2 regions of the Aestuariirhabdus sp. LZHN29 genome follow, and region 1 is predicted to be linked to the other one. Evidence: predicted binding sites of a transcription regulator. Region 1 holds the regulator's gene; the other holds the start of a gene.
What was found. Region 1 encodes sigma-54, which starts transcription at its own class of promoters, with help from an activator protein. Its sites were predicted from a motif close to TGGCACNNNNNTTGCTNT; they were not measured.
Positions count from the first base shown of each region.

Region 2: the regulator sigma-54 is predicted to act here: its motif matches at 2,415-2,432, upstream of nifL (nitrogen fixation negative regulator NifL).

Region 1 covers NZ_JBNIEU010000002.1:196,504-200,919, forward strand. Annotated here, with positions in the region: gene rapZ (RNase adapter RapZ) at 1-724, opposite strand, end outside; gene ptsN (PTS IIA-like nitrogen regulatory protein PtsN) at 851-1,306, opposite strand; gene hpf (ribosome hibernation-promoting factor, HPF/YfiA family) at 1,319-1,606, opposite strand; gene ACP3PW_RS07575 (RNA polymerase factor sigma-54) at 1,731-3,263, opposite strand; gene lptB (LPS export ABC transporter ATP-binding protein) at 3,381-4,106, opposite strand; gene lptA (lipopolysaccharide transport periplasmic protein LptA) at 4,115-4,416, opposite strand, start outside.
Region 2 covers NZ_JBNIEU010000001.1:662,077-666,492, reverse strand. Annotated here, with positions in the region: gene nifA (nif-specific transcriptional activator NifA) at 1-843, opposite strand, end outside; gene nifL (nitrogen fixation negative regulator NifL) at 854-2,365, opposite strand; gene rsxA (electron transport complex subunit RsxA) at 2,723-3,304, shown strand; gene ACP3PW_RS03200 (RnfABCDGE type electron transport complex subunit B) at 3,317-3,859, shown strand; gene rsxC (electron transport complex subunit RsxC) at 3,856-4,416, shown strand, end outside.

The DNA of each region.
Region 1 (4,416 bases):
TTCGGTTTCCCGCCTCGAATGCTGGAAGCCAGCGCTCCACAAAGTCACCGATATCAGCCAGCATCTGCTGTACCTCAGGTTGTTCTCCCAAAAAATCCCGCACGGGTTTCTCGAGCCCACTGAAGCCCCTCAGGTGCGCTACCCAATAAGGGTTAGGTAAACAGCGTACATCAAACACGTAATCGGCATCAATTGGTATGCCTCGCTTGAAACCAAAGGACTGGAATAGCAGTGCGAGACTGTCGTCCGTGCGCATCGCAACACGGGTACGAATCAGGTCGCGTAATTCGTGCAGTGATAGTGCGCTGGTATCCAGAGTCAGTTTTGCTCGATTCTTGAGGGGGGCCAGGAGCTCACTTTCGGCGAAAATGGCCTCTTCCAGCGAGCATTTGTCATTGGACAAGGGGTGGCGTCGCCGTGTTTCACTGAAACGCTTTAGCAGGGTAGCTGGGTCTGCATCGAGGTAGATCACCTCGCACTGCACGCCATTATTGGTTAGTTGGGCCAGTATCTCGGGGAAGCGTTTAAGGTCCGCGTGCATGTTGCGTGCGTCGATGCTGACAGCGGCATTTCTAAGTGACTGCTCGCTTGAGATCTCTGCGGCTAGAGACCCCAGTAAGCCTGCTGGCATGTTGTCCACACAGTAGTAGCCCTGATCCTCGAGCACGTGCAGCGCGCTACTTTTGCCGGATCCCGATCTTCCACTGATGATTACTAATCGCATTTTGCTGGTTCCACTTGCCGACTGGTGCGTGCCGCGCCCTGTTTCTGGTGTGGTGGGTGTTGACCGCGTAAGTCACTGAGCTGGCAGTATACCAGTTGCATTGTGGCAGGTCTGCGATTTGGGAGATCAGTCGAGGGGGGCGATCGCCATTTGATAGAGTTCGGTACTGCTCTGCGCGGCGCGCAGGCGGTTACGGTAGCTGGCATTGTCCAGCCGGCCGGCCAGAGCCTGCAAAATCGCCAGATGCTCGTTAGTCGCTTCGTTGGGGACAACGAGGGCAAAGATGATATCTACCGGGAGCTCGTCCATGGCGTCGAAATTGACACCCTCAGACAGTTTGAGCAGTGCCGCCACAGGTTCTGTACAGGAGGTGAGTCGGCAATGGGGAATCGCAATACCTTTGCCAAAGCCTGTGCTGCCGAGGCGTTCACGCTCAAACAGGCCGTTAAACAGCTCGTCGGCTGTTATCTCCTGCCCTGCCTGGGCGAGAGTTTCGGCAAGTGTTTCGAGTACGCGTTTTTTACTGCCGCCTTCCGCAGCGCAGAGGCTGCGGTCGGGGCTTAGGAGGGATATAAAATTCATAGCCAGATCTAATTAACGGGCGAGATTCTTTTCCTTGTGTTTCATGAGCTGGCGATCCAGTTTGTCCGACAGCATATCAATGGCCGCGTACATGTCTTCATGGACGGCAGTTGCGTGGATGTCCGCACCGCGGACGTGCAGATTGGCCTCCGCTTTTTGTCCCTCTTTTTCGATACTGAGGGTTACGTTGACGCTGGTGATGCTGTCAAAGTGTCGCTCAAGACGATCGACTTTAGTTGCTACGTATTCACGCAATGCTTCCGTTACATCAACATGATGACCACTGATATTGATTTGCATGCGTTTTCTCCTGAATGTTTGTTACATGATGTTGAGTCGACGTCGTGTCAGGCTCAAGTGTATGCCTCTGTTACCGATCATATCCGAGGCTCGATATCTCAATGTTGTCGCCAATCAATATAACCTATACCAGACGTTTCCTTTCGTTAGAAGGAGCAATTGATAATGACTCCCGGTATTTGGCAATAGTGCGGCGAGCAACCTGAATTCCCTGCTCAGCAAGCAAACCCGCTATCTTGCTGTCACTCAATGGCTTTTTTGGGTTCTCTGCGGCCACAAGCTTCTTGATAATAGCCCTGATTGCCGTAGAGGAGCACTCTCCTCCACTGGCGGTACTGACATGGCTTGAGAAGAAATACTTGAGCTCAAATATGCCGCGGGGGGTGTGCATGTATTTTTGCGTCGTTACCCGGGATATGGTGGATTCGTGCATGCTGACCGCTTCGGCGATATCGTGCAGTACCAGCGGTTTCATCGCCTCTTCACCATACTCCAGAAACCCGCGCTGATGCTCAACGATCTGGGTGGCCACCTTCATCAGTGTTTCGTTTCGGCTCTGCAGACTCTTGAGAAACCAGCGGGCTTCCTGCAAGTGGTTTTTCAGGTAGGTGTTGTCTGAACTGTTATCAGCACGTTTGACCAGCGAAGCGTAACCCGAGTTGATGCGGACTCGGGGCACAGAGTCCGGGTTCAGCTCGACGGTCCAGCGGCCGTTCACCTTTTTTACGGTGACGTCGGGTATGACATATTCAGGCTCGCTGCTTTGAATGCTTGCCCCGGGTTTTGGGTTGAGGGTCTGGATCAGTTCAATCGCAGCTTTGAGATCGGCCTCTTTGAGACGGGTTTTGCGCATTAATTGAGCGTAATCATGGGAGCCCAACAAGTTGATGTGTTTCTCAACCACCAGGGCCGCTGAACCCAGGTGAGGGGTGGTGGTGGGCAATTGGGCAAGCTGGATTAACAGGCACTCGCTGAGGGATCGAGCCGCCACACCGACTGGATCGAACTGCTGAAGACGGTGTAACACCGCTTCAAACTCATCCAGTTCAATGTCCAGATCCTCTTCGATGCCTTCCATCAGCTCTTCGCAGCTACAGCTGAGATAGCCATCGTCCTTGAGTGCGTCAATGATGGTAATGGCTATCGCCCGGTCGGTGTCGGACATAGGTGTCAGGTTAAGCTGCCACTCCAGATGGGACTGAAGGGTTTCTGAGGTGCTGGCTCGCGTGGCCGGATTGTACTCATCGTTGTCGGACGAGCCCGACCCCGAGGAGGGCGGCAGACTGGATTGATAAACATCATCCCAGGCGGTGTCAACGGGCAGATCTTCCGGGATATTGTCCTGCCAGTCGTCGGACATCACCTCATTTTCGTTGTTGGCACTGTCGGCGCTTTGCTGATCCTGCTGCTCAGCCTCTTTTAGGCCGTTGTTTTCAGCCTTGTTGTCGAACTCGCTACCATCTTTTGCGCTTTCTTGCTCGGTCGCCGCCTCATTATCGGAACCCTCTTCGGGCTCGAGCATGGGGTTGGATTCGAGGGCTTGTTGAATCTCCTGCTGCAGATCCAGGGTAGAGAGCTGAAGTAGTTTGATGGCTTGTTGCAGCTGAGGCGTCATCGTCAGCTGCTGGCCCATTTTCAGGACTAGGGATGGTTTCATAAATAATACAATGTCCGGTCCATAATCTGCGCATCACTCCCGTTGGGTTTTCCGGTCGCATCCTGCTCCGGCAAAAATCTTGCATGGTTCTATTATAGGGTTGAACGGGATGAATGCCTATATGCGAAATTCGTGTCCCAGATAAACGTCTTTCACTTTCTGGTTATTCATCACGGCCTCGGCATTACCCTCGGCGATGATCTTGCCTTCACTAACGATATAGGCAAGCTCACAGATATCCAGTGTTTCGCGAACATTATGGTCTGTGATCAGCACTCCGATGCCCTTGTCGCGCAGGTGGCGGATCACATCCTTGATGTCATTGACCGAAATGGGGTCGACCCCGGCGAAGGGCTCATCGAGCAGGATAAAGGCGGGTTCCGTGGCTAGCGCCCGCGCGATCTCTACTCGTCTGCGCTCTCCACCCGACAAGCTGATACCCTTGCTGTTGCGAATATGGGTGATGTGGAACTCCCGCAGCAGGGCTTCAAGTTTTTCCAGTCGCTGCTTGCGATTGAGATCCTTGCGGGTTTCCAGTATGGAGAGGATATTCTCGGTAACGGTTAGTTTTCGGAAAATGGAGGCTTCCTGGGTCAAATAGCCTATGCCCTGGCGTGCGCGGCCATGCATTGGCAGGCGGGTAATATCCACACCATCGATTAAAATCTGGCCTCCATCGGACTGCACGAGCCCGACAATCATATAAAAACTGGTGGTTTTTCCTGCCCCGTTCGGCCCTAGTAAGCCGACAATCTGGCTACTGGAGATGCTGATCGAAATATCTTCGACCACCTTTCTTCCGCGGTAACTCTTTGCCAAGTGAAGTGCTTTAAGGGTTGCCATGGGGATATCTACTGCTTGACTTTGGGTTGGATAATCATTTCGACACGGTTGCCGGCCTTGCTGCTGGAGCTTCCGCTCTGGGCATTAACCGCCTGGGTTGTCATGTTGTAGTGGATCGTTTCGCCGGTAAAGGAGTTGCCCTCCTGCAGCAGGCGGGCGTTCTTAAGTAATTTCACCTGATCGCTGGCAACGGAGTAGTCGATGGTATTGCCATAGGCTTTGATGATCTCCTTGTCGGCGGCAGGCTTCTCCCGGTAGTGGGCAGGATTGCCTTCCGCCACCATACGGGTGACATTTCCCTCCTTGGTGT
Region 2 (4,416 bases), on a different contig from region 1:
TTCGTGGCCGAACAGCTCCGATTCGAGCAGGTTGTCAGGCAGTGCGGCGCAATTTAACTTTACAAAGGAGGCGTTGGCCCGTGGTGAGTTGTAATGAATGGCGCTGGCGATCAGCTCCTTTCCGGTGCCGGACTGGCCCCGGATCAGTACGGTGGTATCCCATTTTGCTACCTGTCGTACCTGTTCGAATACCTGGCGCATGGAGGATGAGGAGCCGACCACGTTATCGAAGCCGTGCTCGGCCTTGATGGCACGCCTGAGGCTGTCACGCTCGTTGGTCAGGGTCTGACGCTCCTGTTCTACATCCCAGGCCAGGCGCACGCTGTTGCCCATCAGGTTGGCGATCATCTCCATTAACTGCACACGCTCTTGCAGACAGGTGCGCCCCTCGGCGGGTGGCTGCGCGGCGAGTACCCCTACGGGTTTGTTGCTGCCGGCAAAAATGGGTACGCCGATAAACGGCAGGGTGGTGTTATAGAGCCCGAGGCGGTCGAGAAAGTTAGGTTCGTCGGCGAGGCGTGACACCACCAGCGGTGTGCAGCTTTCAAGGATGCGCCCGGTAAGTCCTTCACCTTCACGATAACTGATCGCCGCAGGCAGTGCGGTGCCGGGTGCGTGTACGGCGCTGAGCAGTATCTCACCGCTGACGGGGTCGAGCAGGGACGCCATGCCATGGGACATGTTTGCCCGAGAGTGCAACACTTCCAGCACCTGCCGCAGAATACTTTGCAGGTCGAGGGAGTGGTTCAGCACCTCGCTTACCCGGTAGAGGGTATCGAGCTGCACGCCGAGACGTTGCTCGCGACTGAGTTCTTCGTTTAGGGGAAACTGTAGGTCGTTCACCTTGGGCTCCTCAGTGTCCGGCCAGCGCGGGGAAGGTCAGGGTGAATTGGCATCCCCCTCCCGTGCTTTGCTCGATGTCGATGGAAACTCCATGTTCGTTGGCGACATCCTGCACCAGTACCAGTCCCATTCCGCTGCGATTGCCATCATCCTGATAGGTGGTAAAAAAGGGTTGGAACACCTTGTTACGAATGCTGTCGTCGATGCCCGGTCCATTGTCCCCGATGGTGATGCGTACGGCATCGTCGAGGCGTTGACTGACGATACGCAGTTCACGGTCGTGGGTACGGGCATGAGCCATCGCGGTTAATGCGTTATCCAACAGCTGCTTGAAAAGATTGCAGAGTGAGATTTCGTCGCCGAGTATGCTGGGCAGGGTGTTGCAAGGCTTCCACTCGATCACTACACCTTCGGTAAGCATCTGTTCGGTATAAAGTGATAATACCTCGCGTAAGAGCTCATTTAGATTGAGTGGCATTTTGCGTTTGGGTGTTTGCGGTGGCAGCGCCTGGGTGAGGGTGTCTATCGCAAGCTGGCAGGAATCCAGTACCTCGTGCAGTGCCTGGTGTAGAGGGTCCTTTTCCCCACCGCGACGTTTTTGCAGTGCCGCAGCAGCACCGGTGACGTTCAATGGTCGCTGCAACTGAAAAATGGCGCCGTTAAGCGCTTCGCGCATGCTGTGGACCAGCTCATTTTCCGCCAGCCGGGCCATCAAGGCGTTGATTCGAACCTCCTCCTGCTGAATTTTGAGGACGGTGATGTCGTTGATGGTGAGGAGTAGGCAGTCGTGCCCCTGCTCCTGCTGGAAGCTATCGTCGCTTTGCCACAGGCGCAAGGTAGAGCCTGAGCAGCTGAGCCAGCGAGGGGTTCCGATACCGGGAATATCGCAGCGCACCTCAAGGTCTGTGAAGTCCCCACAGTCCTGGTAGTCGAGACCGAGGCGGCGGCTGAGGAGGGTGAGAAGCTGGGTGCTGTCGCACCCCAGGGTGAGGCAAAGTTGTTCCAGCGCAGGGTTCTCGAAACGGATTGTGCCTTCACTATCCAGTAGCAGGGTGGCTACCGGACTGCTGCGAACAATCGAGTTGGTGAGGGTGCGCTGGTTCTCCAGCTCCTGGTTGAGTTTCTGCAGGCGGGTGATGTCGCGGTGCATCCCCAGGTAGTGAGTGGTGTGCCCATTAGTGTCGATCACCGGGGTAATGGTTAGTTCGGCGAGGTAAATGCTCTTGTCTTTGCGCTGGTTGACCAGCCGCCCGCTCCACACCTGCTGTCGGCTCAGGGTGCTCCAGAGTTCGCCGTAAAGGCAGGCTGGAGTTTTTCCCGCGGAGAGCAGGCGGGTGTGTTGGCCCCGCACATCCTCGGCGTCATAGCCCGTAACCTGGGTAAAGGCCGAATTGGTATAGAGAATGTGGGAGTTAGGGTCGGTGATGGTGATCGCCACCGGAGATTGGTCCACGGTCTGGAAGTAGACCCCGGAAGGCAGTGGGATGGCTTCCGGGCTGTCGAAAACCTGCGCTTTGCTCATGATGTGACCCCTGTCGGATTGATTACAACGGTGCGAACAATGATTCACCCTTGCAACTACCGCGCCACGCCCGAGATACCCCTTTTAAAATGGCAAAACCCCCAAGGAGGCCAGTAACCATAGGGGTTTTGTTGAATTGTCGGCTTTGCGACAAGGTGCACTTTGTTGGCTCGCTAGTGTGGGGAATACAACAGCGATCGAGGTCTTATGGTTTTTATGGGTAGGCCACTAAAAGTCATTAAATACAATAGGTTATATGTATTTCTCAGGGCTTTCTGGGGGCTGGCATAGCTACTGCAACGTACTCATAACAGAGTAATGCACTGTAGTAGTGCATGCACCATTTTGGAGAGTGTCGTGACCGAGTACCTGCTACTGATTTTGGGGACCGCATTGGTCAACAACGTCGTTCTGGTTAAGTTCCTGGGGTTGTGTCCGTTTATGGGGGTGTCGGGAAAGTTGGATACCGCCATCGGCATGGGCATGGCCACCACCTTTGTGCTGACGCTGGCGGCGGCGGCGAGCTGGGCCATCGAAGAGCTGGTGCTTGCGCCTCTGGGGATCGGGTTCCTGCGCATTCTCTCCTTTATCCTGGTGATCGCTGCGGTGGTGCAGTTTACCGAGATGCTGGTGCGCAAGAGCAGTCCGGTGCTGTACCAGTTGTTGGGAATTTTTCTGCCACTGATTACTACCAATTGCGCGGTATTGGGGGTGGCGTTGTTGAACGTGCAGGAGAACAACGGATTTACCCAGAGCCTGCTGTTCGGTATGGGGTCCGCGCTCGGGTTTAGTCTGGTAATGGTGATCTTCGCCGGGTTGCGTGAGCGTCTGGAGTTCGCCGATGTGCCGGAGACGTTTGCGGGGGTTCCCATCGCTTTTATTGTCGCGGGATTGTTGTCGATGGCCTTTATGGGCTTCGCTGGCCTGCCGGTCCACTGAGGAGGGAGATCCATGTTTACTGCGGTGATGGCATTGGCGCTGATGGGAGGGGTGTTGGGTTACCTGCTAGGGATCGCTGCGATCCATTTGCGGGTCGAGGAGCCGGAGATCGTGCAGGAGTTGGAGGCGCTGTTGCCCGGAACCAACTGTGGGCAGTGTGGCTTTCCGGGGTGTCCCGCCGGTGCTCGCGCGCTGGCAGAGGGCACGGCGCCGGTTACCCTGTGCCCTCCCGGAGGCAAGCCCCTGGCGGAGGCGTTAGCGCAAAAGCTGGGCGTTGAACTGGACCTGTCGTCCATGGCCGACACGGGTCCCCGGGTGGCCATCGTGGTGGAAGAGCAGTGTATTGGTTGTACCCGCTGCTTCAAGGTGTGCCCAACCGACGCCATTATCGGCGCGCCCAAACAGATGCACAACGTGGTGACAGCTGCCTGCACAGGATGCAACAAATGCATCGATATCTGCCCCACCATGGGCATTGAGATGGTCGCCCCCGCCTTAACCCTGTCGAGCTGGAAATGGCCCAAGCCCGAGCCGGATGCGGAGATTCAGCGATGAAACTGTCAGGTTTTCGTGGGGGTATCCATCCGCAGGAGCGCAAGGAGCGTACCGAACAGTTGCCGATCGTCAGGCTGCCGATGCCGAAGCGGCTGTATGTGCCCCTGCAACAGCATATCGGTGAGCCCGCGGTAGCGCGGGTGACAGCGGGGCAGCGGGTAAAGCGCGGTGAGTTGATCGGGGGCAGTGTGGAGTGGTTGTCGGCACCGGTCCATGCGCCAGCCGATGGCACGGTGGTGGCGGTGAGCGAGTTCGCGTCTCCCCATCCGGCAGCACTGCCGGTGACCACCGCCATTATTGAGGTCAGTGACAAGCAAACACCCTGGACCGTCCCGGATGAAGATCCGTTCGGCCTCAGTCCGGAGGAGCTGGCTTTGCGTATCCGCCAGGCAGGTATCGTGGGCATGGGTGGGGCAACCTTTCCGTCGGCGGTCAAGCTCGACCTGGCGCGTAAACAGGGTGTCGATACCCTGATCATCAATGGTGGTGAATGCGAGCCTTACCTTACCTGCGACGACCGCCTGATGCGCGAGCGCGGTCAGCAGATCGTCACCGGG